3 regions of the Chryseobacterium oryzae genome follow, and region 2 is predicted to be linked to each of the others. Evidence: riboswitches for the same ligand, from Rfam matches in the RefSeq annotation. Region 2 holds a riboswitch; each other region holds the start of a gene.

Region 1 (7,279 bases), 110 kb from region 2:
GAGTTAATTTGATCATTTATTTAAATGTTGTAATTAATTTTTAATTCAAACGTAACTGACATTGTATTTCTAATTTTTTATAAAACATCTCACTTTTAAAACTCTATTCCCTCTTCCAAAACGAATCCACTTTTTGAAAAGCCTTTGAATTTTCACTGAATTTTGATAAAGGATAAGTCTTTCGGTTTCAAGTTTCATAAGCCAAATTTAATTAAATGATTTGAAATCTGAAGTGCAATTTCAAATTCTCAAATTATTTCATTTTCAAAATAATTATCTTTGCAGAGTGTATATAGATAACGAAGACTTAGACGAGCTTGAATTTCCGCAGTTGCTTGCGGAAATTGCTCCATTTGCATACTCTCCGAAAACCAGAGAAAAAATTCTTCAGCTTCGCCCAATGAATATTGATGAGGCCGAAATTTCATTAAAAAAGACCTCAGAATATCTTTCAAGTTTTGAAAGTTCTAATGCAATTCCTTTTGACGAATACGAAGATATTGAGAACGAACTGAAACTGATGCTGATAGAAAACTACCGGCTAGAAAACTCAGCATTTATTAAAATAAAAACCCTAACGGAGCAGATAGGAAAACTACAGAAATTTTTCCCTACGATGCCCGAAACGTTCCCAAGCTTAATTCAGGATGTTTCTGTATTGGAATTCAAAAAAGAAATTATTGATAAAATAGACAAAGTTTTCAACCGTTTTGGCGAAGTAAAAAGTGAAGCATCCCCTGTTTTAAAAGGTTTAAGAGCAGAAATTCAGCACGCCAAAAAAGCAATTACAGAAAATTTTAACCGTGCTCTGTTTAATTACGGACAAAGTGAATTTCTGGACGATATCCGCGAAACGATAATTGATGACCAGAGAGTTTTAGCCGTGAAATCGGGATTCAAAAAAAGAGTGCCGGGAAGGGTTTTAGGTCTTTCTAAAACCGGCTCAATTACTTATATACAGCCGGAAAGTGTCATAAAACACTACTTTAAGCTTAAAGAAAGTGAAGACGAAGAAAAAAAGGAAATTGATAAGATTTTAAGACAGCTCACAGCAGAACTTGCTGAGTTTCAGCCTCAGCTTTGGAGATATCAGAAATATATTTTCGATCTCGATTTAAGCAGGGCTAAGGCAAAATTTGCAGAACTCATCAACGGAGTTTTACCTAAAATCAACAGACATAAAACTTTACGGTTAAAAGATGCGTTTCATCCTTTATTATTTTTAAGAAATAAAGCAGAAAACAAAACCATACATCCGCAATCGCTTACTTTCACAGAGCACAACAGGATTATCTGTATTTCCGGTCCGAATGCGGGAGGGAAATCTATCACTCTGAAAACTGTTGGACTTCTTCAATTGATGATTCAGAGCGGAATTCTAGTACCCGTTCATCCAAAATCCGAAATGTTTTTCTTCAGTAAAATCATGACGGATATTGGTGACAATCAGTCTATTGAAAACCACCTTTCCACATACTCTTCCCGTCTGAAAAAAATGAGCGGAATCATTCGTGAAGCAGATGCAGATACCCTTTTGCTGATTGATGAATTTGGAACAGGTTCCGATCCCGAGCTCGGCGGAGCTTTAGCAGAAAGTTTTCTTGAATTTTTCTATGATAAAAAAAGTTTCGCCATCATTACCACCCATTACACTAATATAAAACTGGTGGTAGAACAGCTTCCGAACGCTCAAAATGCAGCCATGCTTTTTAATGAAGAAACTCTGGAGCCGATGTATAAACTTGAAGTAGGACAAGCCGGAAGCTCGTTTACTTTTGAAGTCGCCGAGAAGAATAAAATCCCGAGATTCATCATTCATTCTGCCAAGAAAAAAGTAGAGCACGATATTGTTAATTTAGATAAAACGATTGTAAAACTTCAGCAGGAAAAATATGAAGTTGAAAAACTGAAAACCGATCTTGCCGAAAGAAAAGAATCTGTGGAAGATAAGCGTGATAATCTGCAGAAACTCAATGAGCAGCTTCAGCAGAAATTATTTAATTTCCAGAAACTATACGAAGATGAGCATAGAAAACTTCAGTTCGGAAACAAAATTGAATCTTTTATAGATAGCTATGTGAAAGGTAAATCCAGAAAAGATGTGGTGAAAGATTTTGTGAAAATTCTGGAGCAGGAGAAATTCAGAAAAATTGGTGCAGATAAAGATGAATCTAAAAGGCTTCAGGTGGTTAAAAGAAAAATTACCCAACAGCTGAAAAAAGAAGAAGTGATCGAAAAAATCACCGAAACCAACGAAAAAATAGAAGAAAAGCGTAAAACAGACCGTGCTGTATGGATGAAAGTGGGGCAAAGGGTAAGAATTACCGGAAGTACAAGTGTGGGAACCATTGAGAAGATTTCCAGAAATAAAGTGATTGTGAATTATGGAACATTTAAAACTACGATTGATGGAGATGAGCTGGAGAGAATCTAGTTCGATTGATTTGGAGTTTTTATATATAGTTGGCTGAATTAATGTATGATTTTAAACTTAAAAATTCTTTGGATTTTTTATAGAAAACTTTTGATTCCAGGAGTTTTATTTTCTTTATTAACTTCTTTTTCAGCAGGAATTAGTCTGAAAAATTTCAGTACAAGTTTTTTACTTATTTTTCCTATGATGCACTACTTCATCTATGAACTTAGATTAAAAAACGAATACATTTTCTATGCTAATTTTGGATTTTCAAGGTTGCATCTTTGGATTATTACCATTTTGTCTGTTGTAATTTTAAAATTAATTACATCATTTTTATGAGTGTTCTTCATGTTGACAGCGTAACAAAGGCTTATGGATCTAAAAAGATTTTACAATATATTTACTTAAAATGCGAAACAGGTAAAATTGTAGCATTATTAGGAAACTAAGGCGTTGGGAAATCAACATTATTAGAAATAATTTTTGGAACCACTAAGGCAGACAGTCAATTTATAAAAATTGATGACCAAATACTCACAAAACAATCCGACAGAAGAAACAGAATCGCTTATTTACCTCAAGAAAGTATTTTTCCTAAAAATATTAAGGTTAAAGATTTAATATTCTTGTTTTGTGATTTGGAAAATGCCGAAAAACTGTCTCATATCGACATCATGAAGTCTTTTTTAAATAGTTATACAAGAAATCTTTCCGGAGGAGAAATAAAAATGGTGGAATTATTAACAATTGTTTATTCCAAAGCAGAATTCATTTTACTAGAAAAACCCTTTACTGGTCTCTCTCCCATTTTTGCAGAAAAAGCGATGAAGATTATTAAAGAAATTTCTAAAGAAAAGGGATTTATAATTTCTGATTTTGTTAGCGAAAATATTATAAATCTTTCGGATGAAATTTACTTCCTTTCTAATCATTGCGTAAAGAAAATTAAAGATTCGGAAGAATTACAATATTATTATCACAAAAAAAATAATTAATTATATCTTTGAACTACAAAAATATTCCTGTAAACAATGAAATTTTTTAATAAAGCATTTTTTTTATCTGTATTCATTTTTTGTTCATGTTTAATATTTGCACAAAACAAAGTACCTTTTGGTGTGGTAAAAGCAGAGGAAGGATATGCAATGGTACGTGTTCATAAAGAAGATTACCGAAAAATTGTTGATAAAATAAGAATGCGTAAAGGTGATGTTTTTTTTTACGTAAAACCCGCTCCCGGAGAAACAGATTGGATTTGGATTAAATATCCCGAAAAAGAAGAAATTCCTAAACCGTTCGTACGATACGACAGTCTCACCAAAGAAGGAATGGTAAACAAAGAAAGAATTGCTTATGTAGATCAGCTTCCAAAATTTACGCCTTCTAAATCTAAAAATGGGAAATCCCTTATTTTTACTGACGATACCAACCAAAAAATTCCAACAAACGAGCGTACAAAAGTCATTATAGATATTTATCCTTCCAATGCAAGCTACAGGAAACAGGAGAAAGATTCGGAAGGAAATATTATTAAAATTGATAAAGTAAAAACATGGGGAATAGGTAAAGAACTCCCAGAAGGTCTTACCGAAATAAAATCTATCCGAGTACAGCAACCCGGAAGAGGTTCTGTTTTTGTAAGAGAAGCCATAAAAAACATGTTTCAGCCCACTATGGATTTTGATAAGGTAGCCGTTTCATCTATCGACAAAGATCATATTTTTCTTTATATGATAAACGGATCTGGAGAACATAGATACACCACTCTTTGGACTATTAAAGAAGGAAAAGTAATCAGTCAGATTATTTTTAGCAATCCAGAATAATTCTATTTTTTTACCTTTGCAAAAGAATACCTTAGATGGTTTTCGAAAAAATGGTTTTGCTTAACCGCAAATGAAAAGGGAATCGTGTGAAAATCACGAGCTGTCGCGCAACTGTTAGTAACTATAATCTTTATCATAAACCACTGTACAAAGTATGGGAAGGAGATATATGAGAGTTACAAGCCAGGAGACCTGCCAATTTTTCTTTTAAAATAAAAACTTTCGCGATTGAAGTTTTTAGATTGACAGCAGCTTGAAGATTTTATAATCTTCCAAGTTCTTTCTGTTGGTTTAAATGCTTTTTCGCTTTTAAATTGAATATGTAAAATGACAACAGAAGAAAGAATTAAAGCTTCCGAAACAAGAATTTTCAAAGCCGTTTTCCCAAGCACTACCAATCATTACGATACTCTTTTCGGAGGAACAGCGATGCAGCTTATGGATGAAGTGGCATTTATTGCCGCAACAAGATTCGCTAGAAAACGCGTTGTAACAGTAAGTAGCGATAAAATTGATTTTAAAAAGCCAATTCCCGCAGGAACCATTATAGAACTTATTGGCAAAGTTTCTTATGTTGGCAGAACCAGTATGAAAGTAAATGTTGAGATCTACACCGAGCAAATGTATTCATACGAAAGAGAAAGGGCAATTGTAGGAGATTTCACGTTTGTAGCCATTGATGAGCACAAAAAACCGATACAAATATTATAATATCTGATAATTTCGGCGGGCTTTGCCCGCCGAAATTATTATTGCTTTACCACTTTTTTGTTTTCCAAACTGAGATTCAGAAGAGCATGAAAAGCTTCTTCCATCTCATCAGAAGCTCTGCATATAGCATTTTCGAGCATTTTTCTTATCTGCTGTTCGGTTACTTTCGCTTCAGTCCAGCTTTTCCCTGAAGTATGAGAATTTAAAATGAAGGGCATTATTCTGTCTATTGCACAGGCAAAAATCGCATCCGGAGTTTTCTCCTCTTCAAACTCCAGCCAGAGATTATAAAATTCTGAACGGATGGGCTCGTCTAAAATTCCAAAAATATTCTGTGCAGAAAGCTTTTCTCTTTCAAATTTGCCAATCATAGCAGCTTCATCAAAAAGAAAAGTGTCTCCCGCTTCAATCTCCACCAAATCATGAATAGAAAGCATTCTTATTACTCTCAACAAATCTATATCTGCTCTATTTTTTGCATAAGGATAAAGAATCTGAGCCAAAATAATAATCTGCCAAGAATGTTCTGCCGTATTTTCTCTTCGCGAATCGTCTGCATTATAATTTCTGCGCTGAACATTTTTTAATGCATCTACTGCAATAATAAAATCGATTTCTTTTTGAATTTTCATCCCACAAAATTAAGAATTCCTATTTGTTTTGAACAAAACGATCCGCTTAGATTTTATCAACACAATCAAAATTTAATGCTCAATTCATATAATTTTTCCAAAAGCAAAATTATCTTTAAATTTAAATTAATGATTACCAAATACTTAAATTTAATTTAAAATTTATTTTACTACTTTGTATTGCATAATACCATTTTAATTACATATCTTTGTAATATAAAATCAGAATAGATTCATTAGCTGAGAATTTTTTTCTGAAATAATGATAACAAATTAACAAAACCAATTAACAATGAATACCGAAAATACCAAAGCGCAAATGCGAAAAGGGATTCTGGAATTCTGTATTTTAAGCCTCATCAATCATCGTGAAATGTATGTTTCGGATTTGATAGATGAATTAAAAAAAGGAAAACTGGATGTAGTGGAAGGAACCCTCTACCCTCTTCTTACAAGATTGAAAAACGGAGAATTTCTCTCCTACAGATGGGAAGAATCTACAGGAGGACCTCCCAGAAAATACTATCAGATCACAGAAAAAGGCAAAATGTTTTTATCCGAACTGCAAAACACCTGGAAAGAACTTACAGATTCTGTAAACCAAATCACTCAAAAAAATTAAAAACAAAAGCTATGAACAAGACACTCTCAATAGGACTCGCAGGTTTTTCTTTTACCATAGAAGAACATGCATATATTAAGCTCAGCGATTACTTAAATGCTCTGAGAAGCTCATTAGATGCTTCCGAAGCAGATGAAGTAATGCACGATATAGAAATAAGAATGGTAGAAATCTTCAAAGAAACTTTGAGCAGACGAGAAGTAATTAATGACGCGGATGTAGAAAAAGTTATTGCTCAGATTGGTTCTCCAGAAAAGATTGAAGAGCAGGAAGAAGCATACTATTCAGAGAAAAATTCTAAGAAAAGCAGCTCAGGAACTTATTATTCTGACAAGAGACAATTATTCCGCGATCCTGAAAACCAAAAAATCGCCGGTGTTTGTGCGGGTTTAGCAGCATATTCCGGAATGGATATTACCTGGATGAGACTTATCTGGGTTGGAGCATTCATTTTTCTTTGGGTAGCTCCTGGATCTTCTTTATTAGTGATTGTTTTGTACTTCATTCTTTGGGCAGTTTTACCAAAAGCAGAAACGGCATCCGATTTTTTGAAAATGAAAGGTAAACCTCTGAATTTTGATAATCTAAAGGAAGAATCTAGTAAAATTGTACAGTTTGCCAATGAAACAACTGCAAGAGCAGGAGAAATTTATAACGAAAATAAGCCATACATAAATAATGCAGGGAGCGGAATATGGAATGTTCTAAAATACATTATCGGAATTTTCTTCGCCATAATGGCAGTAAGCAGCATAATAGGAGTATTTGTAGTTTTCGGACTATTTGGAATTGATTCTAATTTTCCCGGGGCAAACGAAATGAGATTCTTTTTTGATGACAATGGTCTGTACGATGTTTTGGCAGCAATAATTATTATAGGATCTTTAATACCTGCAATATTATTTACATTACTGAGCATTAAAATTTTCTCTCCTAAAACAAAACTGAGAAATATCGGATGGGTTGTTGGAGCACTATTTCTTGCAGTAATAGGATTATCTACCTACTTCGGAATAAGTATGGCAAAAAGAGATATGCTTTTTACAGGAAATAAAGAAGACACCGAAGA
Region 2 (7,279 bases):
AAGGATTTCTTAAAATTTCTCTTGCTACAAAAATAAGATCTGCTTCTCCATTTTGCAGAATTTCTTCAGCCTGTTTCACGTTGGTTATTAATCCTACAGCTCCGGTTTTTACATTTGCCTGTTCTCTTACTGCGGAAGAAAAAGGAACCTGATAGCCGTCAAACACAGAAATTTTGGCTCCATGGATATTTCCGCCACTAGAAACATCAACTAAATCTACATGATGATTCTTTAAAATTTCTGCCAGTTTTACACTATCACTAATATTCCAACCATTTTCAGCATATTCTGTTCCTGAAATTCTCACGAAAAGGGCAACATTATCATTCAGTTCTTCATTAACAGCATCCACAATTTCGATCAAAAATTTAATTCTATTTTCAAAACTACCCCCATATTCATTAGTTCTAATGTTAGAAAGCGGTGAAAGAAACTGATGAACAAGATAACCATGGGCTGCGTGAATTTCAATTACATCAAATCCAGCATTTACAGCACGTTTTGCAGCTTTCTTAAAATTATCAATCTGATTTTTTATTTCTTCCACAGATAATTCGTGAGGCACTCTCTCCCCCGGCTGATACGGAACAGGACTTGGCGCCACCGTTTCCCAACCTTCTTCAAGAGAAATCTGCTTATTATTCCATGTAGAACCCTTCCTTCCTGAATGTGCAAGCTGAATTCCTATTTTACTGTCTGAGTTTCCATGTACAAAATCGACAATTTTTTGAAGTTTTTCTGCCTGTTCGTCATTCCAAATCCCCATACAGTGATTGGTAATTCTTCCTTTAGGTTCCACACCTGTTGCTTCAACCATTATAAGCCCGGTTCCGCCTTGTGCACGACTGCCATAATGTACAAAATGAAAATCGTTGGCAAGACCGTTTTCGCAAGAATACATACACATAGGCGACATTACCCATCTGTTTTTCAGTTCAACATTTCTGAATTTTATTGATGTATATAACATTTAACTAATTTTTAAAACATTAAAAATACGAAAATACATTCATAAACCTTATTGCCTAAATGATTAAAATAGTTTACATTTACTCCCCTTTTTTGAAATGAATATGGAAAAAAATATAGAAATAAGGTACCAACAGTTTAAAGACAGAAACGAACTAAGCGAAATTGAGCAAAAACTGTTTGAAGAAGCCAAAAAAGCCCGTAAAAACGCTTATGCACCTTACTCAGAATTTTATGTTGGATGTGCAGTTCTGTTGGAGAATGAAGAAATTTTTTCTGGTAACAATCAGGAAAATGCTGCATTTCCTTCGGGTTTATGTGCCGAAAGAACTACTCTTTTTTGGGTTGGAGCCAATTTTCCGGACAAAAAAATCAAGAAAATATTTATTGTTGGCGGTCCTAAAGAATCTGCAGAAAATAACCCGCCAATTCCTCCATGCGGTGCATGCCGACAAAGTATTATAGAATATGAAACCAAGCAGAATGAAAATATAGAATTGTATTTTGCGAATTTGAATGATGATGTTATTAAAGTGTCATCTATTAAAGATTTGCTCCCATTCTATTTTGATGCTACTTTTTTATAGACAACACAAAATTAGATAATTACGAAGAAAAGGCAACGCCAATATCCGCATATTGCCCAATTCGTTTAAAAACTTATCTTTGTAAAAATTCTGGTTTCCAATATATTGGAACTAAGAGGGAATTGGGAGAAAACCCCAAGCTGTCCCCGCAACTGTAAATCGTAATAAGAATTTTCTGTGAAAAACCACTGCTAAAGCGGGAAGGTACAGAAAAACGAAAGCCAGGAGACCTGCCAGAATTTAACCCTAAAATTATTGTTTTCGGAGGAAAGACAAGCGTAATATGAGTTTAAAAAAAGCATTCGTTGTAGTTTCTGGATTCTTCAGTCTGAATTTTTATTTTGGTCAGGAAACCCAGATTGACACCCTTTATATTTTCGATACTCAGATGAAAAAGGTTAAACTTTTTCATGAGGTTCAAACATTATCTGCGGCAGATATTCAAAAAAATGCGTCCAATCTATCAGAAGTTCTGCGATTTCAGTCACCGGTATATATTAAAGAAAATGGACGGGGTGCTGTATCTTCACCTTCTTTTAGAGGAACAACAGCTCAGCAGACCGCCTTTGTATGGAACGGAATCAACATTAACTCTCTGTTTTTAGGGCAAGGCGATGTAAATAATATTGCCCTTTCCGGATACGACCAAATGGAAGTGAAATCTGGAGGCGGAAGTGTGATTTACGGAAGCGGAGCGATTGGAGGAAGCATTCATTTGAATAATGATTTGAGCTTCAACAAAGGTTTTAATGCACAAATCCATTCAGAAGGAGGTTCTTTTAGTACGTATCAAAATTTTGCGAAAGGCTCTTTCAATAATGATAAATTCAGTTTTAAAGCTTCTGCCAATTACCTCATCAGCGAAAACAACTACAAGGTTGAAGAAAAAAATTACATTAACCGAAACGGAAAATTTTTTAATACCACTTTCAATATAGGAACTTCTTATAAAGTTTCTCAACAAAACACGGTTTCCTGGCAAAGCCAATGGTTTGATGCAACACAGAACTACCCTATTTTTGAGGAAAACGGAAATAAAACAAAATACGAAGCACAGACGGTAAGAAGTTTACTGGCTTGGGATTTTAATCATAAAAAAATATCCAACAGTTTGAAAACCGCTTATACGGAAGACAATTTTCAGTATTTCGGAATTATAAATGCCCCGAAAACAAGTGGTGGAACAGCAAAAAACTATATCGTAAAAAACGATTTCAATTATTTTATTGTTCCTCAACTCAATCTTAATGTAATCGGAGAATTTCAGCATAATATTGGAGAAGGCTACCAATCAGGAATTAGTAATGTACATAGAAACGTTGGCTCTGTTGCAGGTTTGCTGAGATATTTCCCAAGTTCAAAAATTAGTTTTGAAGCAGGTATAAAACAAGACTTTGTAGAAGATATTAAATCTCCGCTTTTGTATTCTTTTTCGGGAAAATGGAAAGCCAATCGATGGTATCAGATGAGTCTTAACGTGTCTAAAAATTTCCGATTTCCTTCGTTCAATGATTTGTACTGGGAACAGGGAGGAAATCTTAATCTGAAACCCGAAACATCTCTTCAGACGGATATGACGCATGAATTGAAGGCTTTTGATTTCACCCTTAAAATAAGTCCGTACTACATGAAAATCGACCAGATGATTCGCTGGCTTCCTACACCAATGGGGTATTGGTCTGCATTCAATACTCAAAAAGTGGAATCTTATGGTTTAGAATCACAGCTGACTTATCAGAAAAAATTCAATCATCATAATTTGAGGCTGATTGCTGGATATATTTATACAAAATCGACCGATGTGGAAACACAAAGACAATTGATGTATGTTCCGCTGCACAAAATTTCGGCTAATTTGGATTATGCATATCGTTTCCTGAATATTTACGCACAAGGCTTATATAACGGACTTACTTATACCACTGCCGATGAAAGCAGAAAATATGCAATTAATCCTTATTTCGTAGTGAACGCAGGAGCTTCTGCAACGTTGACAAAAAAATATACATTGGGAGCCAGAGTTAATAATATAACCAATACAGCTTACCAAACAGTCGCTTATTATTATATGCCTCAGCGAAATTACAGCATTTACGCAACCATTAATTTTTAAAATATTTAAATCTATATATTATGAAATTTAACAGATTACTACAGCTTTTTTTTGCATTTGCACTGATTTTTTCGGTGTCATGTATATCCGACTATGAAGAAATTCCGGTTGCCATAAATTATCAGAACGGATATCTTATTACTAATGAAGGAAATTTCGGAACGCCAAATGCAGATGTAAGTTTCATTACAAAAGATCTAAGCTTGATGCAAAATGATCTTTACAAAGCCAATAACGGTAGCGAAAATTTAGGAGAGGTACTTCAAACGATGGTTATCGACGGAGACAAAGCTTTTTTACTGCTGAATAATTCCAACAAAATTCAGGTTGTTAACCGTTATACATTCAAAAAAGCAGGTACAATTAGTACTGAAATTAATCAGCCAAGATACATGGCAATTGCCAACAATATGCTTTATGTATCTAACGATCAGTACATGGGAGCAAAATACGTGAGTATTTATAAAGTTTCTGATTTGTCTTTTGTGAAAAAAATTCCGTTTACCAATACAGCTGAGAGAGTTGTAGCTGCAGGAGGGAATATTTTTGTACAAAATGCTACTTACGGATTTGGTACTACCTTAACTAAGATTAATACTACAACCAACGAAATTGATGGCACTCCGGTATCTATTCCAAACGGAAACATCAATAAAACCATTGCATACAACAACAATGTATATGTAATTGCAACTGGTACTACAGATTCTTATATTTACGAAATTTCTCCAGCAGGAACTATTACCAAAAACATAACGTTGAGCAATGTTGCCAATGCGACTAATTTACAAATTGATGGTGGTAAGTTTTTCTACAGTTCTGCAAACAAAATCTATTCTATGGATATGAATGCTACCGCAGCACCTACAGCGCCAATTATTACCGCAGTTGATGGTGGACAATATTTTACTTTATATGGATTTAATGTTTTGGAAGGAAGAATTTTCACTTCGGATGTGAAAGGCTTTACACAGGCAAGCGAAATAAGTGTTTACACTACTTCTGGAACTTTCATCAAAAAATTTACGGTAGGAATGGGAGCAAACGGAGTTTATTCCAACTAATATTTTCTGGTTTTGAACAACAAATTCGGCGGCATCTTCGATGCCGCCGAATTTTTTTATAAATTTTAAGCAAGTTTTAATCCTAGTTTTTCAGCTTCTGAAATCACAAAATTCTTTGCTTCTTCGCTGTCATTGGCTATTTCGCCTTCCAGAATTGCTTCTTTTACTTTATCTTTTAAAATTCCGATTTCGCGACCAGGTTTTAAATTGAACATATTCATAATTTCTTCTCCGGAAATAGGTGGCTGAAAATTCCTAACCTGATCTTTTTCTTCCACTTCTTTAATTTTAACCGCTACATATTCAAAATTTCTTTTGAATTTTTCCTGTTTTTTGGAATTTTTTGTAGTAATATCAGCTTTACAAAGAGTGAATAAATCTTCCATGTCTTCTCCGGCATCAAAAAGCAGTCTTCTAAGTGCAGAATCCGATGCATCATCGGTAATAAGTGCAATAGGCCTTGAAGAAAGCTTCACCATTTTCTGAACATACTTCATATCGTTTCCTAATGGTAATTTTAACCTTTGAAAAAGAGTTTTAACCATTTTGGATCCTAAAAACTCGTGCCCGTGAAACGTCCATCCTGTTCCTTCTACAAACTTTTTAGTAGGAGCTTTTCCTATATCGTGTAACAAGGCAGACCAGCGTAACCAGAGATTATCGGTATTTTCTGAAATATTGTCTACCACTTCAAGCGTATGGTAAAAATTATCTTTATGCATTTGTCCCTCAACTTCCTCAACTCCTTTCAGATCCATAAGTTCTGGAATAATGAGCTGCATTAAACCTAATTCTGCCATAAGTTTAAGACCTACCGATGGCTTTTTGGAAAGCATAATTTTGTTAAATTCAACCATAATTCTCTCCATCGAAACAATCTTGAGTCGCTCTGCTTCCTTTTTGATCGCATTTAAAGAATTTTCTTCAATTTTGAATTCTAAAGTTGATGCAAAACGAATTGCTCTCATCATTCTGAGCGGATCGTCTGAATAAGTCTGTTCAGGTTCAAGTGGGGTTCTTAAAATACCTTTATTTAAATCTTCTACTCCTTCGAAAGGATCAATTAATTCTCCAAAATTATCCTGATTAAGGGAGATTGCCATTGCATTAATGGTAAAATCCCGTCTTTTTTGATCGTCTTCTATAGTTCCGCCTTCAACTTCCGGTTTACGGCTGTTTTCTGTGTAACTTTCCTTTCTGGCTCCCACAAATTCCAATTCCAAATCTTTATAGCGAATCATTGCAGTTCCGTAGGTTTTAAAAACTGAAACTTTCATTTTAGGATCAATTTCTTTTCCAACGTTTTGAGCCAGCTCAATCCCGCTTTGTTCTGTGACAAAATCTATATCGGTTGACGCTTTTCTTTTCATCAGTAAATCCCTGACAAAGCCTCCTACAATGTAAACAGACTGATTGTTTTTGGATGCGGCTTCTGAAATAAGTTTAAAGAGTTTAAGATTTTTATTTTGGGCGAGATTAATGAACATTTTCGGTATAATTTAGGTTCAGATAAAACTTGTATTAAAGTTTATCTAATTCGAAACCATTAAGAATTTGGAATTGACGAATTAAAATTCAGATCATTCCAATATTAATGATTAAACATGCTGCAAAGATAACTATTTTAGGTCGAAATGAGAATAAGGGTTCGCTTGAAGGATTCACTCTACAATACGAAATCAGAAACAGAATTATTCTCTTAAAACTTTAATTCTGTTATCATTCCAGATTTTTATTACTGAGGAACCAGAATACTTTGAAACTTTATCCCGGTCTTCTTCCACAGCATAATCAACAAGCTGAATAATTTCATCAGAAATATCAGAAAATTTCATCGGACTTTTATCTCCGCTAAAATTGGCTGAAGTAGAAACCAAAGGCTTATTAAGTTTAGATATCAGCTTTTTGCAAAAATCGTTTTTTACCAAGCGAATTCCTATGCTTCCATCTTCTGCTAAAATTTCTTTGGGTAATCCTCTAGGATTTTCATAAACGATGGTAACGGGTTTTTCGCTTAAGTCTATAATTTCCCAAGCCATTTCCGGAACATCTACTAAATCCTGTAATCTTTTCTCAGATTCAACAAGGATAATTAGAGATTTATTTTTTTCTCTTTTTTTGATGTCAAAAATCTTATTAATAGCTTCTGTATTTGTTGCATCGCAACCAATTCCCCAAATAGTATCTGTAGGATAAAGTATGGTTCCGCCCGACTGGAGTATTTTGATGATATTATCCATAAAGTTTTTCTGTAAAATGTAAAAAAGCAAATTTACGCATTCTGTACAGAAGATAATTTCTATTTTATAAATGAAATTTAGATTCGTGGCATAAAAAAATCCCGAACGTTAAGTCCGGGATTTATGTACTATATTTTGTTAATTACTTAGCAAAAACATATTTTACACCAACACCTACGTTAGCTAAATTCAATCCGAAGTTGAAGTTGTTTACATTCTTAGCTCCGTCGATATCATATTTAGAAGTGCTGTAACCAAATTCTCCGATTGTAGCTTCAATAGTCCAGTTTTTGTTCAAGAAATAAT
Region 3 (7,279 bases), 670 kb from region 2:
TTTTGAAGCTGAACAAGAAGATTAAAATTACCAATTTCTTTAGCCATACTTATTGCGGTATGGCTGTTTTTGTCTCGATAAATAATTCTAACAAAATATGAATGAAATTAGGTTTTCTATTAAATATTGAATCATTTCAGATTGTATTTGCTAATAAAAAAAACTGATCATTATGAAGCCTAAAAATATTGCGGGAGTTCCTAAACATTTTAAAGGAAGTTTTCACGATACGGAGAGTCTTAAAGAAATTCATCATTTGGAAGATACAGATTTTCAGTTTAATATTTTAAAGCAACGGCTTTTAAGTATTAATAATTGGCGAAAATATTGCCCTGAAAGCACTACAGATTTTCAACTTTTCGATTCTTTTGGAAATAAAATAGAGCGTTTTCCGGAGATTGGTGATTATATCAGAATAGATGTTACCGGTCCGGGAGGAAAAGAGGGAAGAAGTTTCGATTGGGTAAAGATTACCATGATTGATAAAGAAGAAAATGCTATAATGATGCAATGCAGGCCATCACCCGATCCTGGCGGTAAAAAAAGAGGGAAAATTGCCCATTTTTATTCTCATTGTGCAACATCCACTTTTATTGTTTCTAAAAAGAAAAATATTTTGAAAGCGTCTATTCATGGTAGGAATGAATACCCGAATTTTAAATCGGGTATTATAGATTCTGTTAGAAACCTCATCATCGCTATTGGTGGGATGATTGGTTTTTCTAAAATTCAATGGAAGTGTCTTACAGACGGACTGGTGAAATTTTAGTTTTTATTATTTTATTTTATTGTAAATCAGTTTTGTAACAATCGCTCCGAAAGTGTAATATCCAATAGTCATAATTTTTTTCTTGGTATTTTCTGCTACCGGAGTGCTGTCTAATCCTAACTTTTCAGGAAGTAAAATAGCTCCAACACCCGCTGCAACACCGCTTATAAATTCGTGGTTGGTCGCAGTACCGGCATAATACATTGCATTGCTTACAATATCTCCTGTCAAAGTGGCGGCATAGATGGTGTCGGGATCCGAAAGTTGAATATCATTTGCTTCGGCAACTTTTTGGAGGGCTTCTTCTCCAAGTTCATTAATGTGCGGAACATCATTAAAGTTTTTTCTGATCGTTTCGTGCAGTAAATTGAGGGCAATAGCTCCACCTAATCCTGCGATTAATTTTTTTAACATATCTTTTATTTTAGTGAATTTTATTTAAATTTTTGTCTCTATCTGAATAACCACTGTTGGTGGTGAAAAGAATATTTAATTATCCAAACTTTAGAAATATGATAAATAGTGTTTCAATAATAAGACCAAAAGAGTGATGGATAAAAAAGTAATTCTACAAAATTGTCGAAACTTAGATTTTAGTTGTATTATTATTTGCTTTATTTAATTAAATTGATTTATTGATAAGAATTTTAAAATTATAATTATTTATTTATTCAAAAAATATAAATTGGCAGTGTAATTGTTACTGAAAAGACATATTCAAAATATACAAACCAAATCAAACATTATGAAAAATTCAATTCTTACAGTGTTAGCTGTAGCTACAATCGTGTCGTGCAACAAAAAAGAAACTACTATTGCCGGCAGTAATTCAGATTCTTTAACGATGTCTACATCAGATTCTCCTACAACTCTTAACGATTCTGCAACCACTGCGGACAATATGGGAACAGACAATACAATGCTCAGTTCTCAGGACAAAATGTTTGCAGATGCAGCATCAACAGGAAGTATGATGGAAGTAATGACCGGAAAACTTGCGGAAACCAATGCTTCGAGTGCCGCTGTGAAATCTTTGGCTGCTATGATTGTAAAAGATCATACAATGGCTGGAGAAGAGCTGAAGAAATGGGCTTCGGCAAACAATTATAGCCTTCCTGCAGCAATGACTACCGAACAGCAGGCAATGTTCGATGAATTAAAAATGAAAAAGGGAGCAGAATTTGATAAAGCTTATGCCAAAATGATGGTTTCCGATCATAAAAAGGATATTGATGCATTTAAAAAACAGTCTTCAGAAGGAAAAGATACTTCTTTAAAGACTTTCGCATCCAATACAGTTCCTACTTTGGAAAAACATTTAAAAGAAGCCCAAAAAGTTGATTCATCAATGAAATAGCTTGAAATTTTAGTCAGTAAAAATCCGTTTTTCAGTAATGAAAAACGGATTTTTTATAATTTTGAATTATTAAGTTATACTTTGTAGTATTTTAATTTTTTGTTAATTAATGATAGAATACTTCTCGATTAAAAGAATTATTTAGTTGCTTTTACCTGGTTGTAAATATGATGAATTAATCCATCTGCAACAGAGATTTTAGGAACAAAAATTTTGGTAATTTCAGACCAGTTCATAATGTTGTTATAGATTTTCAGTGCAGGAACCAAAACATCGGCTCTGTCTTGTCTAAAGCCGTATTTCGTCATTCTTTCTTCAACGGTAAGATCATTAAATTCTTTGTAAACCTTTTTAAGATGCGCCGAAGAAATGGGTTTTCCGTCTTTTGTTTTACTCATAGAGAAAACTTTGTTGATGTTTCCGCCGGATCCAATCGCTACAATCGGTTTTTTACTTACAATATTTTTCTTAATCTCCTCTTTCATTTCTTTCCAATTGTTTTCTGTAACTAAATTGTTCAGCAATCTTATGGTTCCTATATTGAAAGATTTTTCGTAGATCATTTTATTGTTTTCATAGAAGGTAAGCTCGGTAGAACCACCGCCAACATCTACATAAAGATAGGCGAAATCTTTGTCTAAACCTTCTGCAACATGATTTTCGTAAATTAAAGTCGCTTCTTCGTCTCCTGAAATAATTTCAATACTGATTTCTGAAGTCTGTTTCACCTGTTCAATGATTTCTTTTCCGTTATCTGCATCGCGCATTGCACTTGTAGCACAAGCTCTGTAATGTTCAACTTTGTAGACTTTCATCAGATCGCTGAAGATTTTCATAGAATCGATAACCATTTTTTCTCTTTCTTCACCAATTTTTCCGATAGTGAAAACATCCATCCCCAATCTTAAAGGAATTCTGAGAAGATTCAGTTTAATAAATTCTGGCTTACCATTCTGAATTTTTACTTCATTTATTAATAGTCTGGCTGCATTACTTCCTATGTCTATCGCTGCAATGATCATATCTGAAAAAGAATTTTGTTGGGAACTTAAATTTTATACAAATATACTACAAATGATGAAAGTTTATTGTGAAGAAAGTTTTAAATATTCAATATTGAAAAAGACTGATTATAAATAATGAAATTTGTGTTAAATTCTATTTTATGATGTTTATTTTGCTTTTTAAACAATAAAATATTTTGGAAATTAATTCTATAAGCTTCAAAACCATGCTGATGTATTAAAAAACATCAAAAATTAAAAATAATATCTTTGTAAAAGTTTAAGGTTGAACCGATGCGTTCATTAATAGGGAATCAAGTATAAAAATCTTGAGCTGTACCCGCAACTGTAAGCTATATAAATTATTATAAATACACCACTGAACCTCTAGTTTGGGAAGGTTATAATAATATGCAAGCCAGGAGACCTGCCTTAGATTAATTTCAGCTTTCGGGAATAAAAGCGTATGAAAAGAATTTCTGCAAAGAATTTTTCATGAGCGTTTTGTGCCCTAAAGCGAAGTTTCGGGAGTAAAACTTTAATACAATTATATCATGAAGAAATTCTATTTTCTTATTCTGGCATTCGTCTTTTCGTGGACCAATGCACAAACCGAAGGAGTTCTTGTCCTTAATGAAGGCGGAGCGGGAAGTTCTAATGCTGAAATTTCGTTTATCGACAACCAGTCGGTCATCACCAACAATTATTTTAAGCTAAAAAATAACAATGCAACGCTGGGAGATACTGCTCAGGACATTAAAATTTTTGGAGATAAAATTTTTGTGGTTTTAAATATTTCCAATACCATTAAGGTTATTAATAAATCTGATTTTTCTTTAGTTACAACCATCACAACTAATTTAAATAATCCCAGATATATTGCATTCAGTGGAAACAAATTGTATGTAACCAATTGGGGAACAAGCAGTTTAACGGATGATTATGTTGCAGTGTATAATCTGAATAATTATGCTTACGAAAGCAGTATTTCCGTAGGTGCCGGAGCAGAAAAAATCTTCAGTAAAAATAATAAACTGTATGTTTTGCTGAAAGGCGGATTTAGTCTTAATCATTTTATGGATGTTGTTAATCTTAATACAAATGCAGTTGAGTCTCAGGTAAATGTAGGCGATTCTCCGCATAGTATTTTCGAAAAAAATGATTTGTTGTACATCATGAGTTCAGGAAACCCTTATACAGCAAACTCTTTTGGGACATTTACAGTATATGATACTGCTGCTCAGGCAACGGTTTCAACATTTACATTTCCTGTGGGTACCAAACCAACTTATATGGATACAGATGGTACTAACATTTATTATATGAATGAGGCTTCCATTTATAAAACGCCTATTGCAAACCCATCATTCAATACAAATGCTATTGCGGTTACTCCAATAGCAGTTAATTCATACGGAACCGCATATGGATTTAATGTTGTAAATAATAAAATCTATGCTGCCGATCCTAAAGGATATATTGCTGCGGGAAAAGTATATTCTTACGATTTACAAGGTAATTTGCTCAATACTTTTACAACAACCTATTTGCCAAACCAGATTATTGCATACAGCAGTGCTTCACTCTCTACAGAGGAAAATAAGAAAACATCCAGGGTAAGCATTTATCCAAACCCGGCAAGCCAGAAATTCTTTGTGAAAGGACTTCAGCAAGCAAAAGTTCAAGTATACGATGCTAATGGAAGAATGGTTCTTGAAAGAATGTACAATGAAAACGGAATAGATATCAGTTCTTTATTGCAAGGAGTGTATGTGGTAAAAATTACAGATAAAGATTCTCATTTCTCAGAAAAATTAATCGTTAAGTAATTAAAGAATGCGAAAGTTTTTCAGCGTATTATTCTCTACGTTTTTATATGCTTTTTGTGTAGCTCAGTTCACGGCAAATGATGTGAAGTTTTTTGCTGGAACAGGCTCACAAACGGCTTATTTTGTTGCAGATTTTAAGGATGGAACCGACGACAGATCGTATGTTTGGGGAGTAAGGTTTAATCCCGGACAAAATATTACTCCTCCACAAATGCTGCAAATGATAAAAGCTGCAGAACCAGCTTTTGATTATAATCTTACATTTAATAACGGTTTTCTGGATAAAGTAAGTTTTAACAGTCATTCGCAACAATCTTCACCCGATTGGTGGAGCTTATGGACTGCAACAGATCCTTCTGCATTTGGAATGAATGGATGGATGAACAGCGGAATTATTGAGGACGGTACATGGTACGGTGCAAGTTACGGCTTTAGTAATCCGACTGCTGAAGCGCCGGTGTTGCCTATCGCAGCTTATGGTTCTCAGTGGTATAATGCATCCCAAATCACAAATTGGATTGGTGCTGGATCTCACAGAAGCTTGGTTGTTGTTGATTTCGGAACCAATAATTCCAACGGAAATGCAAATTCCTTTGTTTTTGGCATTCAGTATAACGGTACTATTACGGGAGAACAGGCTTTGCAAATGATTGCTTCATATACCAATACTTTTAGTTTTACCGCAGCATCCAATCAGATTTCTTCGGCATCTTTAAATTCTTTTTCGGGTACTTCTTCCGGAAATTCTTCTTGGAAACTTTATAAAGGTACAAATCTGTCTAACTGGAAAACGAGTGCTAATCTTTCGTCTGTAGTGCTTAATAACAATGATTGGTTTGGTTTGGGTTTCGGATCTAGAAGACCTTTTATACCTACTGAAGCAAACGTTAATTTAAGTATAAAAGATATTGCTAAAGAAAGTTTCAGGATTTTTCCAAATCCGGCAAGCGATTTTATTATGATTGATACAACGGATAAGATTGAAAAGGTTGCTTTATATTCTGTAACAGGGCAGCAAGTTTTAACTGCCACTAACAATAAAATAAATATACAGAATCTTCCTTCTGGTGTTTATGTAGTTGAAATTCAAACTGATAAATCTGTTATTTCTAAAAAAATAATTAAAAGATAAATTTGCTTAAGCAATTGTTGTCTAAATATTAAGGTGTGCCATTTAAGCACACCTTTTTTGTTCTTATTAAGTTTTTTGTGAGATTTTTTCAATTGAATAAAAAAGTAAGGAATGTTAATACTTAAGTGGTGAAAAAACTTAAATTATACTATTCTTACTTTGATTTTTACCATAATTTAGGTTAGTAAAATTCTAATTTTGCGTAGATATTAGTTCCTTTTGAAGATTTCTTAAATACCATGGAATTAATCTTTTAATTCATGGAAAAAAAATACCCAACATTCAGTATTTGTAATCTGGTAAGTAATAAACTGTCTAAAGACCTTTTTAATGCAGATAAGTTTGAAGGATATTTAATTAACAATCCTCCTATTAAAAATATTCATAAGCATTCTTTTTATCATCTCGTTTACTTCACAAAAGGAAAAGGGGTTCACAAGATAGATTTTACAAATTATGCAATTGAAGAAGGTTGTATTTATTTTATGATTCCGGGACAGGTTCACCATTGGAAGTTCGAAGAAGATGAGGTGGAAGGCTATGTTATCAATTTTTTGGATATTTTTTTTGACCAGATATTTTTAAGTTCATCTGTTATTGATCAGTTTACTTTTTTCAATGTTTTTTCGGATCTCCAAATGCTGAAGCTGAGCGAGAATATTCGACCAAGAATTGTAGAAATTTTTGAAATTATTTTGAAAGAAATGGCTAAAAGCGATGAGTATACCATGATGATGATTGCTGCAGAAATGCTTCGTTTATTTATACTGGTTAGCAGAGAATTGCCAGTAAAAGCCACAATTTTAAGCAACGGAAACCGAAGTTCGGTATTTCTTAAACAGTTTTTTAATCTTATTGAAGATAATTTTAAAGAACTAAGACTTCCCAAAGATTATGCGTCGTTGCTGTATGTAACTTCCAACCATCTCAATTTTGTATGCAAAGATAATCTGAATAGGTCTGCGGGCGAAATTATTAGAAATCGTATTTTGTTGGAAGCTAAAAGAATGCTTGTAAATTACGATTTGTCTGTTGCCAATATAGCTATGGAACTGAGTTTTTTTGATACTTCCTATTTTATAAAATTCTTCAAAAAATATACGGGTTACACGCCGGATACTTTCAGGAAACAATACTACTCCTGAAGACTTTATCATCCACCGATTCATTGATATTGATGGCAATTTC

What was found. Region 2 has a riboswitch for cobalamin ahead of MTP08_RS04885 (TonB-dependent receptor plug domain-containing protein). Riboswitches for the same ligand answer to the same signal wherever they lie in the genome.
Region 1: another riboswitch for cobalamin. It lies ahead of MTP08_RS04360 (acyl-CoA thioesterase); the one in region 2 lies ahead of MTP08_RS04885 (TonB-dependent receptor plug domain-containing protein).
Region 3: another riboswitch for cobalamin. It lies ahead of MTP08_RS07875 (YncE family protein); the one in region 2 lies ahead of MTP08_RS04885 (TonB-dependent receptor plug domain-containing protein).

Annotation. Positions count from the first base shown of each region.
Region 1 is NZ_CP094529.1:936,071-943,349, reverse strand. Features, by position in the region: gene MTP08_RS04375 (endonuclease MutS2) at 287-2,434, shown strand; gene MTP08_RS04370 (ATP-binding cassette domain-containing protein) at 2,896-3,414, shown strand; gene MTP08_RS04365 (hypothetical protein) at 3,451-4,245, shown strand; cobalamin riboswitch at 4,280-4,459, shown strand; gene MTP08_RS04360 (acyl-CoA thioesterase) at 4,573-4,956, shown strand; gene MTP08_RS04355 (HD domain-containing protein) at 4,995-5,588, opposite strand; gene MTP08_RS04350 (PadR family transcriptional regulator) at 5,881-6,210, shown strand; gene MTP08_RS04345 (PspC domain-containing protein) at 6,222-7,279, shown strand, end outside.
Region 2 is NZ_CP094529.1:1,047,242-1,054,520, reverse strand. Features, by position in the region: gene namA (NADPH dehydrogenase NamA) at 1-970, opposite strand, end outside; gene cdd (cytidine deaminase) at 1,074-1,556, shown strand; cobalamin riboswitch at 1,631-1,808, shown strand; gene MTP08_RS04885 (TonB-dependent receptor plug domain-containing protein) at 1,840-3,669, shown strand; gene MTP08_RS04880 (YncE family protein) at 3,690-4,733, shown strand; gene MTP08_RS04875 (CCA tRNA nucleotidyltransferase) at 4,799-6,220, opposite strand; gene MTP08_RS04870 (L-threonylcarbamoyladenylate synthase) at 6,425-6,973, opposite strand; gene MTP08_RS04865 (outer membrane beta-barrel protein) at 7,116-7,279, opposite strand, start outside.
Region 3 is NZ_CP094529.1:1,718,873-1,726,151, reverse strand. Features, by position in the region: gene MTP08_RS07900 (YciE/YciF ferroxidase family protein) at 1-25, shown strand, start outside; gene MTP08_RS07895 (hypothetical protein) at 173-769, shown strand; gene MTP08_RS07890 (hypothetical protein) at 776-1,183, opposite strand; gene MTP08_RS07885 (DUF4142 domain-containing protein) at 1,515-2,126, shown strand; gene MTP08_RS07880 (Ppx/GppA phosphatase family protein) at 2,264-3,148, opposite strand; cobalamin riboswitch at 3,397-3,579, shown strand; gene MTP08_RS07875 (YncE family protein) at 3,685-4,959, shown strand; gene MTP08_RS07870 (T9SS type A sorting domain-containing protein) at 4,967-6,091, shown strand; gene MTP08_RS07865 (AraC family transcriptional regulator) at 6,352-7,236, shown strand.